Regions from separate parts of the Acidovorax sp. DMC1 genome, predicted to be linked through region 1. Evidence: riboswitches for the same ligand, from Rfam matches in the RefSeq annotation. Region 1 holds a riboswitch; the other holds the start of a gene.
The links. Region 1 has a riboswitch for glycine ahead of gcvT (glycine cleavage system aminomethyltransferase GcvT). Riboswitches for the same ligand answer to the same signal wherever they lie in the genome.
Positions count from the first base shown of each region.

Region 2: it holds a riboswitch for glycine, as region 1 does, so the genes downstream of both, ACT531_RS16860 (D-amino acid dehydrogenase) here and gcvT (glycine cleavage system aminomethyltransferase GcvT) in region 1, are expected to answer to the same signal.

Region 1 is NZ_JBQUYO010000009.1:106,591-115,102, reverse strand. It holds gene ACT531_RS18115 (TRAP transporter substrate-binding protein) at 1-384, shown strand, start outside; gene ACT531_RS18110 (TRAP transporter small permease) at 510-1,004, shown strand; gene ACT531_RS18105 (TRAP transporter large permease) at 1,090-2,367, shown strand; glycine riboswitch at 2,373-2,478, shown strand; glycine riboswitch at 2,492-2,623, shown strand; gene gcvT (glycine cleavage system aminomethyltransferase GcvT) at 2,672-3,814, shown strand; gene gcvH (glycine cleavage system protein GcvH) at 3,895-4,269, shown strand; gene gcvP (aminomethyl-transferring glycine dehydrogenase) at 4,384-7,272, shown strand; gene ACT531_RS18085 (FKBP-type peptidyl-prolyl cis-trans isomerase) at 7,440-7,847, shown strand; gene ACT531_RS18080 (MerR family transcriptional regulator) at 7,852-8,512, shown strand, end outside.
Region 2 is NZ_JBQUYO010000008.1:127,703-136,214, forward strand. It holds gene sorT (SorT family sulfite dehydrogenase catalytic subunit) at 1-605, shown strand, start outside; gene sorU (SorU family sulfite dehydrogenase c-type cytochrome subunit) at 607-945, shown strand; gene ACT531_RS16860 (D-amino acid dehydrogenase) at 1,009-2,325, opposite strand; glycine riboswitch at 2,421-2,532, opposite strand; gene ACT531_RS16865 (2-keto-4-pentenoate hydratase) at 2,762-3,544, shown strand; gene ACT531_RS16870 (hypothetical protein) at 3,594-4,052, opposite strand; gene ACT531_RS16875 (YXWGXW repeat-containing protein) at 4,209-4,661, opposite strand; gene ACT531_RS16880 (hypothetical protein) at 4,864-5,250, opposite strand; gene ACT531_RS16885 (ABC1 kinase family protein) at 5,250-6,578, opposite strand; gene ACT531_RS16890 (DUF2867 domain-containing protein) at 6,565-7,140, opposite strand; gene ACT531_RS16895 (TetR/AcrR family transcriptional regulator) at 7,137-8,036, opposite strand; gene ACT531_RS16900 (helix-turn-helix domain-containing protein) at 8,326-8,512, opposite strand, start outside.

The DNA.
Region 1 (8,512 bases):
CTGCAACAAGGCACCGTGGACGGCCAGGAGAACCCGCTGTCGGTCATCATCTCGGCCAAGTTCGACCAGGTGCAAAAACACCTCACCCTCACCGGCCATGTGTATTCGCCCTGCATCTTCGTGATGAACAAGGCAGCTTTCGACAAGCTTTCGGCAGCCGACAAGCAGGCCTTCATTGACGCAGCCAAGGAAGGCACCAAGGCCAACCGTGCACGTGTGGACGAAGACGACGCCAAGGGCGTGGCTGACCTGCGCGCCAAGGGCATGACCGTGATCGACAATGTGGACAAGGCCAAGTTTGTGGCGGCTCTGGCCCCTGTGAACGCCGAGTTTGAAAAGCAGTTCGGCAAGGCTGCCATCGACAAGATCCGCGACGTCAAGTAATTTGGGTCTTTGCTATTACCTTTGTAGCTAATAACGCCCGTAGCCATTGCGCTATCGGGCGTTTTTATTCTTGAGCCATCGCTGGTTCTGATCACCTCCTACCTGCCCATGGTCGGCATCGCCCCATGAAAAACGCTTTTCTTACCTTTGAGCGATGGACCACCTTCATCGCCATGCTCGGCGCTTGCGCCATGTTGACCCTGGCCTCGGCCCTGGGCATGTTCCAGATCGTGACGCGCTTTGTGCTGGAGCAGCCCGCCGAATGGACCGAAGTGCTCATCCGCTTCAGCCTGATCTGGATGGTGTTCCTGGCCATCCCGGCCGCGTTTCGCCAGGGCGCGATGGTGAGCGTGGACGTGCTGTACCGCTGGAGCCCGCCACGCATCAAACGGGTGCTGGACTGGGTGGTCGCACTGGCGGCCCTGGCCCTCATCGGCATCATCATCTGGTACGGCTGGGACTATGCGCAGCGCGGTGGGGTGCAGAGCATGGCCGGGCTGGAGTCCGTGTCCATGTTCTGGGCCTACCTCGCCATGCCGGTGGGGGGGCTTTTTTGCATCGTCGGCATCATTGGCAACCTCATTGATCCCCTGCGTATGGAACTGGAGACTGCTCAATGAACGCCGCGCCGAGCCGCCTCAAGCCAGTGAACGGCCCCCTTGGGGGGCAGCGAGGACATGCAATGCCGAGCGTGGGGGTCCAACTATGAGCTTGGTCATGATTTCAACGATGGTGCTGTGCTTTGCACTCACCGTCTCGGTGGCCGTGTCCATCGGTTTGGCGTCCATCCTGGGCATCCAGGCCTCCAACGCGAACATGCTCATCTCCGTCAAGGAGATGTTCGGGGCCATCAACAAGTTTCCGCTCGCAGCCATCCCCTTCTTCATCCTTGCGGGCAACCTGATGGAGACCGGAGGCATCTCGCGCCGTCTGGTGGAGTTTGCCAAGAGCATCGTCGGCGGCGTGCAGGGCGGCCTGCCCATGACCTGCGTGCTGACCTGCATGATCTTTGCGGCCGTGTCGGGCTCGTCGGTCGCCACCACGTTTGCAATTGGCGCCATCCTGATCCCGGCGCTCATCAAGCATGGCTACCCCACCAGCTACGCCGCCGCGCTGCAGGCCACCAGTGCCGAGCTGGGCGTGATCATCCCTCCCTCCATCCCGATGATCCTTTACGGCGTGAGCGCCGAGGTGTCGATTGGTGAGCTGTTCATCGCTGGCTTTGGCCCGGGCCTGCTGATCAGCGGTGCACTGATGCTCTTCGTATGGGCGTACTGCAAGTACAAGGGCTGGGGCAAAAACGATGGCGATGGCCGCATGCCCTTTGGCAAGGCTACGCTGCAGGCGGGCTGGGCGCTGCTGATGCCCGTCATCATCCTGGGCGGCATCTATGGCGGTGTGTTCACCCCCACCGAGGCATCGGCCGTGGCCGTGTTCTACGCGTTGGTGGTGGGCATCGTCATCTACCGCGAGATCAAGCTCAAGGACCTGTTCGCCATCCTGCGCAAGTCGGCCATCTCGTCGGCGGTGATCATGTTCATCATTGCCAACGCAGGGCTGTTTGCGTTCCTTATCACCCGCGCTGGCGTGCCCGATGCCATCGGCCGCTGGCTGGAGGCGGTGCTGCAGTCCCCGGCCCTCTTCCTGCTGGGCGTGAACGCGGCGCTGTTCGTGATCGGCATGTTCATCGAGACCAGTGCGGCGATCATCGTGCTGGCCCCCATCCTCGCGCCTGTGGCCATGCACTTCGGTATCGACCCTGTGCACTTCGGCCTCATCATGGTGGTGAACCTGGCCCTGGGCATGATCACGCCCCCGTTCGGAGTGAACCTGTTTGCTGCCTGCACGGTGGCCAGAATATCGCTCGACCGGATCATCAAGCACCTGCTTCCGTTTGTCGGCGTGATTCTGGTGTGCCTGATGATCATCACCTATGTGCCATCGATCTCGTTGGCACTTCGGGATCTGGTCTACGCAAAGTAGTTAGAATCGCCCGGTCAGGAGAGAGTGCTCCGTCTTGTCCATAAGACGCGCAGCACCGCCGAAGGCGCAGGCAGCAGCCGAACGCTCAGGCAAAAGGACTGGCAACCGCCCGCAGCGATGCGGGCGTTCCCTTGCTGGAGAGAGGTGGCCCCACAGAAAAGAAACTGTGTGCAGGCCATCCACCGAAGGAGCAAACCGCACGGCCAGCCAGGGCGCTGCGGTGAATCTCTCAGGTAAAGCGGACAGCAGGGCAAATCCCGTGACCACGCCGTGGTCGCGGCCCCCATTTGCCCCGGAGTCCGCCATGTCAGCCACCGCCCCCCTGCTCACCACGCCCCTGAACGCCCTGCACATCGAGTTGGGCGCTCGCATGGTGCCTTTTGCAGGCTATTCCATGCCCGTGCAATACCCCGCTGGCCTGATGGCCGAGCATGTGCACACCCGCACCGCCGCCGGCCTGTTTGACGTGTCACACATGGGCCAGCTCAAGCTCATCGGCGCCGATGCTGCCGCAGCGTTTGAAACCCTGATGCCCGTGGATGTGATCGACCTGCCCGTGGGCAAGCAGCGCTACGGTCTGCTGCTGACAGACGAAGGCACGATCATTGACGATCTGATGTTCTTCAACCAGGGCGTCGTGGATGGCGAGCCCACCCTGTTTGTCATCGTCAACGGGGCCTGCAAGGTGGGCGACATTGCCCATATCCAGGCCCGCATCGGCCAGCGTTGCAAGGTGGTGCCCATGCCCGACCACGCCCTGCTCGCGCTGCAGGGCCCACAGGCCGCCACCGCCCTCGCCCGCCTCGCGCCCGGCGTCGAAAAGCTGGTGTTCATGACCGGTGGCGCGTTCAGCATTGCAGGCTGCGACTGCTTTGTGACCCGCAGCGGCTACACCGGCGAAGACGGCTTTGAAATCTCCCTACCCGCCGCGCAGGCCGACACCTTGGCCCGCGCCCTGCTGGCCCAGCCTGAAGTCAAGCCCATCGGCCTGGGCGCGCGCAACTCGCTGCGCCTCGAAGCAGGCCTGTGCCTGTATGGCAACGACATCGACACCACCACCACGCCCCCCGAAGCCGCGCTGAACTGGGCCATCCAGAAGGTGCGCCGCACCGGTGGCGCGCGTGCAGGCGGCTTCGCAGGTGCCGACAAGGTGCTTGCACAGATCGACAACCCTTCCAGCCTGCCCCGCAAGCGTGTGGGCCTGGTCGCGCTGGAACGTGTGCCGGTGCGCGAGCACACCGAACTACAGAGCACGGACGGCCAAAAGATCGGCGAAGTCACCAGTGGCCTGCTGGGCCCCACGGTGAACGAACCTGTGGCCATGGGCTACGTCACGCCAGCTTTTGTCGCCATCGGCACCCGCGTCAACGCCATCGTGCGCGGCAAGGTGGTGCCCATGGAAGTGCGCGCCATGCCGTTTGTGCCGGCCAATTACTACCGCGGTTGATTTCATCAGCGAAGCGCAAAAGCTTCGGCCGCTTACATTGCAGATTCCTTTACTTTTTTCCTTTGCTTGAGGAGCTTCCCATGACGATCAAATTCTCCAAAGACCACGAGTGGATCAATGCCGCTGACGCTAACGCTTCGGTGGTGGGCATCACCGTCCACGCGCAGGACGCTCTGGGCGACGTGGTGTTTGTAGACCTGCCCGAAGTGGGCAAGAGCTTTGCCCAGGGCGAAGTGGCAGGTGTGGTCGAGTCCGTGAAGGCCGCCGCCGATGTGTACATGCCCGTCTCTGGCGAAGTGGTCGAAGTGAACGAAGCCCTGCGTGCCGACCCATCCCTTGCCAACAGCGACCCGCTGGGCGCTGGCTGGTTCTTCAAGGTCAAGCTGGCCGACGCGAGCCAACTCGACGCCCTGCTGGACGAAGCTACCTACACCGAGTTCGCCAAGAACGCCTGATCCCTGCTGACTCAGAGGGCATGGCGCCGGGCCATGCCCGGCCCGCCGCCCTGTCGCGTGCGCGCTCTATTCCCGGCACCGCCCCCAACCCGCTGCGACCTACGAGACTGCCCCATGCTGATGCAATCCGCCACCCCCCTTGGCGCGCTTGAAAACGCCACCGAATTCCTGCCCCGCCACATCGGCATCGACGCGGCCGACGAAGCGCACATGCTGTCGGTGATCGGCGAGGCCTCACGCCGTGCGCTCATCGAATCCATCGTGCCGCGCTCTATCGCACGCAGCCGGGGCATGGACCTGCCCGCGCCGCTCACCGAAGCGGCGGCACTGGCAGAACTCAAGGCCATCGCGGGCAAGAACCAGCTGCTCAAGAGCTTCATCGGCCAGGGCTACTACGGCACGCACACGCCCGGCGTCATCCTGCGCAACATCCTGGAGAACCCCGCCTGGTACACCGCCTACACGCCCTACCAGGCTGAGATTTCGCAAGGCCGCATGGAGGCCCTGGTCAACTTCCAGACCATGGTGTGCGACCTGACGGGTATGCCGATTGCCAACGCGTCCATGCTGGACGAAGCCACCGCCGCCGCCGAAGCGATGACACTGGCCAAGCGTTCGGTCAAGAGCAAGAGCAACGTGTTTGTGGTGGCGGGCGATGCCCACCCACAGACCATCGAGGTCATCCAGACCCGCGCCAAGCCCCTGGGCCTGGAAGTGCGCCTGGCCAATTCGGCCGAAGAATGGAGCACCCTGCTGGACCGAGACTACTTTGCCGTGCTGGCCCAGTACCCCGCCACCAGCGGCCGCATTGACGACCTGCGTGCCGACGTGGAAAAGGCCCACGCCAAGCAAGCCGCCTTCATCGTGGCCGCCGACCTGCTGGCGCTCACCCTCATCACGCCACCCGGCGAACAAGGTGCCGACATTGTGGTGGGCACCACCCAGCGTTTTGGCATGCCCATGGGCGCAGGGGGCCCCCACGCTGCCTACATGGCATGCCGCGATGAATTCAAGCGCTCCATGCCGGGCCGCCTGGTAGGCGTAAGCGTGGACGTGCATGGCAAGCCCGCCTACCGCCTGGCGCTGCAAACCCGCGAACAGCACATCCGCCGCGAAAAGGCCACCTCCAACATCTGCACGGCCCAGGTACTGCCCGCCGTGATCGCCAGCATGTACGCCGTGTACCACGGCCCCGAAGGCCTCAAGCGCATTGCACAGCGCGTGGCTGCCTATACCGCCATCCTGGCCCAGGGCCTGAAGCAGCTGGGCGCCCCAGTGCGTGAGCAGGCGACCTTCGACACGCTGAGTCTGCACACCGGTGCCGCTACCAAATCCATAGCTGCTCGCGCAGTGCAGATGGGCGCCAACCTGCGAATTTACTTTGAAGAGTACCTGTGCATCTCGCTGGACGAGACCACCACGCGCGCCGACATCGAGCTGCTGTGGAAGATCTTCGCCGAGGACGGCCAGGCGCTGCCCACCTTCGATGCGTTTGAAAAAGGCGTGGAGCCGCTGATCCCCACCGAGCTGCGCCGCGCGAGCAGCTACCTCACGCACCCGGTGTTCAACACCCACCATTCCGAAACGGGCATGTTGCGCTACATCCGCCAGCTGTCCGACAAGGACCTGGCGCTGGACCGCAGCATGATCCCGCTGGGCTCTTGCACCATGAAGCTCAATGCCACCAGCGAGATGATCCCCATCACCTGGCCCGAGTTCGCCAACGTGCACCCGTTCGCCCCCGCTGACCAACTGGTGGGCTACAAGGAGCTGGACGAGCAGCTGCGCGCCTGGCTGTGCCAAGCCACGGGTTACGCGGGCATCAGCCTGCAGCCCAACGCAGGCTCGCAGGGCGAATACGCTGGCCTGCTGGCCATCAAGGGCTACCACGAGTCGCGTGGCGAAGGCCACCGCAACATCTGCCTGATCCCCAGCAGTGCACACGGCACCAACCCCGCCAGCGCCCAGATGGTGGGCATGCAGGTGGTAGTGACGGCCTGCGATGCCAATGGCAACGTGGACCTGGTGGACCTGAAAGCCAAGTGCGAACAACACAGCGCCAACCTGGCCGCCGTGATGATCACCTACCCCAGCACGCACGGCGTGTTTGAAACCAGCGTAAAGGAACTCTGCGCCCTGGTGCACAGCCATGGCGGCCGCGTGTATGTGGACGGCGCCAACATGAACGCGTTGGTGGGTGTGGCAGCACCCGGCGAGTTTGGCGGCGACGTGAGCCACCTGAACCTGCACAAGACCTTCTGCATCCCCCACGGCGGTGGCGGCCCCGGCGTCGGCCCCGTCTGCGTGGTGGAAGACCTGGTGCCCTTCCTGCCCGGCCATGCCACAGCGGGCGTGGCAGGCGGCGTGGGTGCCGTCAGCGCTGCCCCGCTGGGCAACGCCGCCGTGCTGCCCATCAGCTGGATGTACATCCGCATGATGGGTGCCGAAGGCCTGCAAGCCGCCACCGAGACCGCCATCCTGAGTGCCAACTACATCAGCGCACGCCTCAAAGACCACTACCCCACGCTGTACGCGAGCGAAAACGGCCATGTGGCCCACGAGTGCATCCTGGACCTGCGCCAGCTCAAGGACACCAGCGGCGTGATGGCCGAAGACGTGGCCAAGCGCCTGATCGACTACGGCTTCCACGCGCCCACGCTGAGCTTCCCGGTGCCCAACACGTTGATGGTGGAGCCCACCGAGAGCGAAACCCTGTTTGAGCTGGACCGCTTCATCGACGCGATGATCGCCATCCGCGACGAGATCCGCCAGATCGAAACAGGCAAGCTGCCGCAGGACAACAACCCGCTCAAGAACGCCCCGCACACCGCAGAAAGCCTGCTGAGCGGCGAGTGGAACCGCCCCTACACCCGCGAAGCGGCCGCCTACCCCGTGGCCGCCCTGCGCAGCAACAAATACTGGTCGCCCGTGGGCCGCGTGGACAACGTGTGGGGCGACCGCAACCTGAGCTGCAGCTGCATCCCGGTGAGCGACTACGCCTGACCTGCCATAGCGACCCCGGTGGCGCATCCGCTGCCGTGGCTCTTGGCCTTCCAAGCCCTGGCGCTCGCGTGCCAGGGCTTTTTTCGTGGTGCCGCTCCCGCAGGCCGCGGCACGAAAGCGCATAAGATCACGGGCTGCGTTGTGATTCACTCTTTCAGGAGCCCCCTTTGCGAAACCTCTTGTGCCTCTTGCTCGCCACCGTCGTGATGGCCCCCACCGCCATGGCCCAGACCTCCAAGCCCGTGACCACGGCCAGCGGCTTGATTTATGAATCGCTCAAAGACGGCGCGGGCGAATCGCCCAAGGCCACCGACACGGTCAAGGTGCATTACAAGGGCACGTTCCTCGACGGCAAGGAGTTCGACAGCTCCTACAAGCGGGGAGAACCTACGACGTTCCCGCTCAATGGCGTGATCCCTTGCTGGACAGAAGGCCTGCAGCTCATGAAGCCCGGTGGCAAGGCCAAGCTGACCTGCCCGCCGTCCATCGCCTACGGCTCAAGGGGCGCAGGTGGCTTGATTCCGCCCAACACCACACTCAACTTTGAGGTCGAGCTGATGTCCGTCGGCCGCTGATCCCATGCTGCTGAAGGTCGGCGACCTCGCGCGGCGCACCGGCCTTACAGTGCGCACGCTGCACCACTATGACGAGGTCGGTCTGCTCAAGCCCTCGGGCCGGTCGGACGCGGGGTACCGCCTGTACAGCCAGGCCGACGTGCAGCGGCTGCATGGCATCCAGACCATGCGCCAGATGGGCCTGGCGCTCAGCGATATTGCCGAGCTGCTGGCGGGCGACGGGGTAGCGCCCGAGCGCATCATTGGCCAGCAGATCCGCGCGCTGGACCAGCAGATCACCCAGGCCACAGAGCTGCGCGGGCGCCTGACCATGCTGCGCGATGGTCTCATGGCGGGTGCCGAGCCTGACATGGGCAACTGGCTCGAGGCGCTGGCGCTGATGACGACCTATGGCAAGTACTTCAGCACCACAGAACTCAAGCAGATCTTCACCAACTGGAGCCTGATCGAGACCGACTGGCTCGTTGTGAAAGACCTGGTGCGCAGCGCCATGGACCGCCAGCTGCCACCCGATTCGCCCGAAGTGCAGGCATTGGCTTACCGGTGGATGGCACTGATGCTGCACTGGATGGGGGGCGACCTCGATCTGCTGGAGCGCTGGGGCCACATGTTCCGCACCGAGCCCAGTGCCCAGGGACGCAACCATGCGCCGCCCGGTGACATGA
Region 2 (8,512 bases), on a different contig from region 1:
AGCGCTCGGTGCCCGTGAAGGCGATGGACGATGCGCTGCTGGCCTGGGAGATGAATGGCGAGCCGCTGTCACTGGCGCATGGCGGCCCGCTGCGGCTGGTGGTGCCCGGCTATCAGGGCGTGAACAACATCAAGTACGTCAAGCGCGTGGCCTTCGGCAGCGCGCAGTCGCAGGCGCGCATCATGTCGCACGGCTACCGCATGTCACCACCCGGCTCCAAGGCCAGCCCTGACCAGCCTTCGGTGTGGGAGATGGGCGTGAAGTCCTGGATCAACGGCCCCTTGGCCGACAAGGGCCCCCTCAAGCCCGGCCAGGTGCAGGTGCATGGCGTGGCCTTTGGCGGCACGCGCGGCATCAAGGGCGTGGAGGTGTCGGCCGACGGCGGCAAGACCTGGCAGGCGGCCAAGCTCATCGGCCCGGACCTGGGCCCTTTTGCCTGGCGGCAGTTTGCACTGCCCGTGCGGCTGGAGGCGGGCACCCATGTGCTGGCCAGCCGCGCCACCGACACGGCGGGCAATGTGCAGGCCGAGCAGCGCGAGGAAAACCTGGGTGGCTACAACAACGCCAGCTGGCGTGACCACGCTGTCACCGTGACCGTAGCCTGAGATGGGGGGGAGCAACGGAGCGCGCCGCCTTGCAGCGGCGCTGTGGGCCGCTGGCGCCTGTACGTCGGCTGCGGCCGCCGATCCCGCCGAACTGGCGCGCGGCAAGGAGCTGTTCACCAAGATCCAGCCCGCCTGTGCCGTGTGCCACACGCTGCAGGCTGCCGGTGCCGAGGGCCAGGTCGGCCCGGTGCTGGATGAGCTGAAACCCGACGCGGGCCGCGTGTTGCGCGCGCTCAAGGCGGGCATCGGCGTGATGCCGTCTTATGCAGAGCGCATGACCGAGAACGACATGTTGGCCGTGGCGCAGTTTGTGGCGCACGCCACGGGCGCGGCCAAGTAGGCGCAGCCTTTTGCACCGGTTGCAGCGTGGCCTCGCTGCAACCGCCTGCAACCGCGCGCTGCTTCAGGCCGCCGTGCGCGACGGCACCAGCGCCGACCCGGCTGCGCGCCCTTGCAGCCCCTGGAACGCAAACTCCACCTCGGGCACGCGGCCACTCACGATGTCGGCCAGCGCCTTGCCCGAGCCGCAGGCGTGCGTCCAGCCCAGCGTGCCGTGGCCGGTGTTGAGGAACAAATTGCCCACTTTGGTCTTGCCGATCAGCGGCACGTTGCTGGGCGTGGCGGGGCGCAGGCCGCTCCAGAACTGCGCCTGGGTGGTGTCGCCCGCGCCGGGGAAGAGCTGCTCCACCCGCCGCACGATGGCCTCGCAGCGCACTTGGTTCAGATGGCGGTCATAGCCATTCAATTCCGCCGTGCCCGCAATGCGCAGGCGGTCACCCCGCTCGCTGGTGTAGCGCGAGAACACGAGCTTGAACTCGTCGTCCGTCAGGCTCACCTGATGCGCCTTGGCCGCGTCCTTGACCGGCATGGTCACCGAGTAGCCTTTGGCCGGGTAGATGGGCAGCTGGATGCCCAGCGGCTGCGCCAGCAGCGGGCTGAACGAGCCCATGGCCAGTACAAACGCATCGCCGCGCACGCGCTCGAAGCGGCCTTCGGCATTGGTCACTTCCACATGGTCGATACGGCCACCCACCTCGCGCAGCGCGGTGATGTGGTGGCCCATGCGGAACTGCACGCCAGCCGCTTCGCACAGCTTGGCCAGCTCGCGCGTGAACTGGTTGGCGTCGCCGGATTCGTCCTCGGCCGTGTAGGTGGCACCCGCCAGCTGCGGGCGGATGTGGGCCAGCGCGGGCTCGATGCGCACGGCCTCGTCAGCACTGATCACCTGGCGCTCGCAGCCCAGCGCGCGCATCTGCTCGGCCGGGGCCAGGGCGCCGTCAAACTCCTTTTGGTTGGTATAGAAGTGCAGGATGCCCTGCGTGCGCTGGTCGTACTGGATGCCGGTGGCCGCGCGCAGCTGCTGCAGCGTGTCGCGGCTGTAGGTGCCCAGGCGCACGATCTGCTCGATGTTGTGGCGCATGCGTGCGGGTGTGCAGTTGCGCAGGAAGGACAGGCCCCACAGCCACTGCCGCATGTCGGTGCGCAGACGGAAGAGCAGGGGCGCATCTTCCTTGCCCAGCCATTGCAGCACCTTGAGCGGCGCACTGGGGTTGGCCCAGGGCTCGGCGTGGCTCACCGAGATCTGGCCGCCGTTGGCAAAGCTGGTTTCGGCGCCGGGCGAGCCCTGGCGGTCGATGACGGTCACTTCGTGACCCAGTTGTGAGAGGAAATAAGCCGAAGTCACGCCGAGCAAGCCGGCGCCCAAAACGATCACGCGCATGATTTTCAAAGCCTTTCTGGGCTCTGGCGCTAGAACAACATGCGCAGGCAGCTATGAATTCAATAGCGTGCAGCTGGCGCATGAATGCCCTGGCTGCCGCTCCCCCTGTCCTTGGTACCTGAGAGATTCACCGCCACCCACCCGGGCTGCGGCTTGCTCCTTCGGTGCGCTTCGCGTTGCGCGAGGCGGCTCTCCAGACGGCTTTGATGAATGGTGCAGTACGGGACCTGAGCGTGTATGGGAGTTTGCGCCTTCGGTGCAGCGGTGGCCTGTGCCTGCCGTGCTCTCCTGCGAGGCCGATTCTAGGGGGCAAGCCTGTGCGCCGGATCAACTCCGGCGGCTAATGGGGCGCAATCGTTGCTGATGCAGCGGGCGGGGCCGATGGGACAAGGTGCCGATAATCCCGCCGACCCTTGCACCACGGAGAGTTTTTGCCATGTCCCCCACCGCTTTGGACCCTTCCGCCAGCGCCGCCGTCATCACCCAGGCCCGGGAAGGGCGCACGCCCCGCCCGCTGGACTTTCCCGCAGGGCTGCGCCCGCGCGATGCCACCGAGGCCTATGCCGTGCAAGACGTGGTGGTGCGCGCGCGTGGCCCCATCGCTGGCTGGAAGGTCGGGGCTGCATCGCCCCAGGCGCAACCGGCACGCGCCGCGCTCACCCGGGATTCGGTGTGGGTGGCTGCAGCGGGCGAGCCCGTGTTGCTGGCTGCATCTGGTTTTGCCGTGATGGGGGTGGAGGCGGAATTGGTCTACGAACTGGGGGCCGACCTGCCCGCCCGCGCCACCCCCTACAGCGCCGCCGAAGTGCTGGCGGCCGTGGTGTCGGTGCGGGCCGCCATCGAGGTGTGCGACACCCGCTTTGCTGCCTGGGCGCAGCAGGGCGAGTGGAGCCGCCTGGCTGACCAGGCGTGCCACGGGGCGCTGGTTGTGGGGACTGGCACCGACGAAGTGGCCACCGCACAGCCCCTGGCGCAAGCGGTGACTTTGTCGGTGAACGGGGCCGTGGCCGTGCAACATGCCACCTGGGGCAACCCGGCGGGCGATCCGCTGCGGCTGCTGGTGTGGCTGGCCAACGAAGGCGCGCGCAGCCTGGGTGGACTGCGCGCGGGGCACTGGGTCACCACCGGGTCATGCACCGGCACCGTGCTGGTGGCGCCGGGGGCTGAGGTGGTGGTCGACTTTCCAGGGCTGGGGCAGGCGGTGTTGCACCTGCCATAAAGGCACAGGGCCTGGCGCCCTGGCTAGCCAGCGGAGCGTCGATCAACGATCAGTTGCGGCGCGGGTTGTCCGGCTGGTGGTCGCGGCGGTTGGGCACGCCGTCGCCGTCACGGTCGCGGTCATTGCGGTTGGCAATGCCGTCGCCATCGCGGTCCCAGCCGCCCCGGTGCAGTTCCCAGCGCCCGTCGCGCTGCTCCCACTGAGGTGTGCGATAGCGGTAGCCTGGCCGCACCTTTTCAAAGTGGCCTGCCACCCACACATGGCGGTGGCCCCGCCAGTCCCAGTAGCCAGGCACCCACACCTGTCCCTTGCGGGCGTGCGGAACGGCTTCGCGGCGGGGTGGTGGGGGTGCCGGGATGACGATGCCCTGCTGTGGGCCCGACTGCACGATGACAGTGGCTTGCGTGGCGGCCTGTGCCGGTGTGATGGCCCCTGTCAGCGCCGTCAGCGCTGTCACGGCCAAGGCCGCTGCGGTGAAGGTGTTGCGCAAGAAAGTGGCGTGGGTCATGGTGAACTCCTTGTCGTGTCTGGCCGACCGCAGGCACTGCCTGCGTCGGGCCGGGTGTTGCGTCTGTGGCCTCATCGTGGCCGGTGGGTGGTGGGGCGTCTGTCAGCCGGGCTGCCCATTGCATGTCGGCCCGCGCAGCGGTCCCACCAAGGGGGATCAGCGGCGGTACGGGTTGTCCGGGCGCTGGTCGTAGCGGTTGGGCACGCCGTCTCCGTCACGGTCCCGGTCGCGGCGGTTGGGGATGCCATCGCCATCACGGTCCCAGCCGCCGGGCTGCATGTTCCAGCGACCGCCATGTTCTACCCAACGGGGCTCGCGGTAGTGGTAGCCGGGGCGGGCTTTCACCCAGTAGCCCTGCATCCACACGTGGCGGTGGCCACGCCATTCCCAGTGGCCGGGCACCCACACCATGCCGCGGCGCGGGTGTGGCGCCACCTCGTAGCGGGGTGGGGGCGGCGCCTGGTACTGCACGCGCACCGGGGCGGGTTGCTGGTAGACAGGCGTACCTGCCTGGATGACAACGGTGGCGCTGGTCTGCGCCTGCGCCGCGCTCGCGGCGCCCAGCGACAGCAGGGCGATGGACACAGCGGCAAGTGCTTTGCGGGCCATAAGGTTCTCCTCAGATGTGATTCCTTGCGGAACCGGAGACTTCATGGTGCGCACGCTGCGTCAAGCCGGTGTAGGCCAATTGCGAAGCTTTGTGAAGTTGTGTTGCCGACTTCGGAGGCAAACGGTTGCCGTGTGATTTTTGTCACGCCTGCTCAGGCATTCGGCGTCGGCGTCTCCATTCACCCGCCCGCGATGGCTTGCTTCAGCGCCACCACACCAGCAACGCGCACCACGCCGGGTGTCTGCCATGCGTGGCAAAGAACACCAGCACGCCACTGGCCAGGGTGGCAATGCCCACCGCGTCGGCGGCCCAGGCGCCCAGGGCCGCGTCCCAAGGTGCGGTGCCCAGGCGCCAGAGCAGAGCGCTCAGTGCCCAGCACAGTACCGAAGCCACATGCCAGGTGCCCCACAGAATGCGCAGGTGCGGGGTGTGCAGCAACTGCTGCGCCGTGCCAACCTCCGCGCGCCCCGCTGTCTGGTGCCCCTGCGTACGCAGCCTGCGAAACAGCAGAAGCTCTCCCAGCACCGAGTGCGCCACACCCACCAGGGCCAGCCCGGCTGCCGCCAAGGTCAACGCGGTGTTTGTCATTAGTGAACGGCCAACGCCTTGTGGGCGCGGGTGTGCACCTGGGCACCCAGCTGCGTCAGCAGGTGCATCAGCCCCATCCACATGCGCTCGAACGCGGGCATCTCGCCGGGGATCTGGGCGAGGTGCTGGCCCAGCACGCGCTGGTGCTGGCTGGGGGTGATGGGCGGCGGTGTTTTGGTGCCAAAGTCAAACACCGGCTGGGTGAAGGGCTCGATCTGCCAGGCCTGCATCTCGGCCAGCGCGGGGGCGAGTTCAGTGGTGTAGGCCTGCACGGTCAGGTCCTTGCGCAAGAGCCCCAGCGCCTGGTAGGCCTGCAGCACCTGTGTATCGCGTGTAGGGTCGGTAGGGGCGCGCAGCAGGGCAGACCACGCCTGCACCACCTGCGCACGGAATGCGTTGGGCAGGGCGCGCGTGCAGCCAAAGTCCAGCACACCCACCGTGCCATCGGGCGCGAACAGAAAGTTGCCCGGGTGCGGGTCGGCATGCACCCGCCCCAGCACAAAGATGCAGTGCATGAACCAATCCCACAGGTGCTGCCCGGCCTGGTCGCGCAGCGCCTGGTGTGGCTGTGTGGCCAGCCAGGCTTGCAACGGTAGCCCGGGCACAAACTGCTGCGTGAGCACCTGGGCCCGCGTGTGCGACAGGATGGGCTGCGCCATCACCACCCCCGGCTGTGCGGCGTGCTGGGCAAACCACTGCAGCTGTTCGGCCTCCTGCAGGTAGTCCACCTCGCGCAGCAGGGTGGCCTCGATCTCGGTCATCACGCTGTCCAGCACGGCATCGGTGGGCAGCGGCATGTCGGTGTGGGCCAGTGCGCGCAGCGCGGCGCGCATCAGCTGCATGTCGCTGGCAATGGTGGCGGCAATGCCGGGGTATTGCACCTTCACGGCCACCGTGCCGTGGCCAGCAAGTTGCGCGCGGTGCACCTGGCCCAGGCTGGCGGCCGCAAACGCGGTGGGCTCGAACTGGTCGAACAGCGTCTCGGGCTCTTGCCCGAAGGCCTGGCGGAACACGCGGCCCACCAGCGCGCGGTTGAGCGGCGGGGCCTGGTGGTGGGCGCGTGCCAGTTCGCTGCGCACGCCGTCGGGCAGCAGGCCCGGGTGCATGCTGAGCAGCTGCGACACCTTGAGCGCCGAGCCCCGCAGCTGCCCCAGCGCACCAAACAAAATGCGGCCCAGCGCTGCCTCGTGCTCTGCCTGCGCCTGGGCCGAGCGCTTGCGCGTGCGGTGTCCCAGCTCGGCCATGCCGATGCGCGCAGCAGCGAGCCCCGTGATGGCGCTGCGCGCCAGCTTGCCGGTGCGGGGTGCGTTTGCGTCAGTTTGGGCCATGGTCTGCCAGGCGCTGCGCCGTGCCGCGTGCAATCACGCGGTGGATCGGCGTGATCACCGCCATGTACGCATGGCCCAGCTTGTTGTGGATGTGCACCACCGTGCTCAGCACCACGCGGGGCGCGGTGCTGGGGGCGGCGGGCTGTTTGCAGATGGACACCTGCACGTCCAGGTGCTTGTCGTCCTGGCCCATCACCACCTCGGTGTCGCTCAGGTGTCGAATGCGGAAGATGCCCACGCGGTCGCCCACGCGGTAGCTGCGCGCGTCGCGCAGGGATCGGCCACTGGCGGGCGGGTGGCCGTCATCCAGCTGGCCCAGGTCCTTCAGGCCCACCAGGCGCACGGCCTTGTTGCGCACGAACATGAGGGCGCGTGTCCACGCCGGGGTGCGGGCCGCCACGTCCAGCCACGACTGCAGGGCTGAGCGCGCGGGGTGCCGGTCGGCCACTTCGTAGGCATCAAAAAAATCGGCCCCGGGCAGCGTGGCGTGGATGGCCGTGCCGGGCGGCACCTGGGTTGCGCGCGCGGTGGTGGGGGCGGCGAGGGCAGAGGACGCATTCATGGGGCGCTCTTTCTTTTGCGGGGCGTGGCGGGGCGCTGGGCGGCGGGGTCCTTCGTGGGGCCGGTGGTCGCCCGGGGTTTGCGGGGTGCGCGCGTAGGCTGCGCAGTTTTCGGGGCGAGGCCTTCGGCCCCGGCTCTACCGGCAGGGGGCTGCGATGCCCGTGCTGTGGGCGCGCTGGCCATGGCCTGCTGGGCCATGTGCAGCATGCCCATCAGGCTGCTGCCGTGTTGCACCATGCGGGCCATCTGGCTGCGCAGCACAAAGCCGCCCAGTTGCAGCACACGGTTGACTAGCCCGCCGCGCAGCGCCTGCACCAGCACGCCCAGCGACAGGTCCACCAGCTGCGTGGTGTCGGCAAATTCGTCGGAGGTGTCGGCCAGCCAGTACGTCACCACGCCTGCGAGGTAGTCGGTGTAAAGGCTGCCTGCCAGGCCCTTGAAGTCGCAGGGCTCAATCTCGCCGCTGGCCTCGGCCGCTTCCAGAAAGCTCGCCACCGCCTCGCGCAGGTTCTGGCGCGCGGCCAGCGGCTCGGCCAGCATCGACAGCGGCGAGCGCCGCGCCAGACCGCGCACCTGGGCCACAAACTCGCGGTCGGCCAGCAGGCGCTCCAGCACGGCATCGGTCAAGCGCTGCAGCTTTTCTTGCAGGCCGTAGCCCGCAAAGCCCGGCGTCTGCAGCGTGTCGGCCAGCGCCTGGTGGGCCACATCGTCCAGGTAGCCCAGCACGATGCGGTCCTTGGTGGGGAAGTATTTGTAGATCGTGGCGTCGCCAATGCCGGCGGCGCGTGCGATGTCTTTCATCGTTGTGCCGTCAAAGCCCTGGCGGGTCATGAGGTCCACCGCGCTGGCCACGATCTGGCGGCGCGTGGCGTCTTGCTGCTGGCGGGTGGTTTTCATTTGACTATTCTTAAATTGATTAAATTTGCAATTTAAAGAATAGTTATTTCTGTTTATGGCGTCAAGCCACCTCTTGGCAGGCGCAAGCAGGGGTTTTGAGGCGTTTTTAGCCTCAAGTGCATGTATTTCATGCGCTGATAGCTATCAAAAAGATAGTAAATGGAGGCTGGTTCATGGCGCTGCGGCCAGTCCCTGCACCTGTGAGGCGGCCGCTGCGCTCAACCAAAGGCAGAAGTTGGCTGGCAGCGACGGCTGCTGCTTGCAGGGGCCCGCGAAATCGGCGGGAGGCCTACCGCCGCATGCTGGCAAACGCCTCGAACTCCCAGCTGCGCATGGCCAGCAGCAGGGTGTAGCCCTCGCGCTCGCGGTCGGGCAGCTTCTGGTCGGCCAGGTGCTGCTGGGCAAAGTCCTGCGCCACGCGCTGCATGCGCTCCATGAAGGCGGGCGCCAGACTGCGGCTGATGTTGCCGTGCACC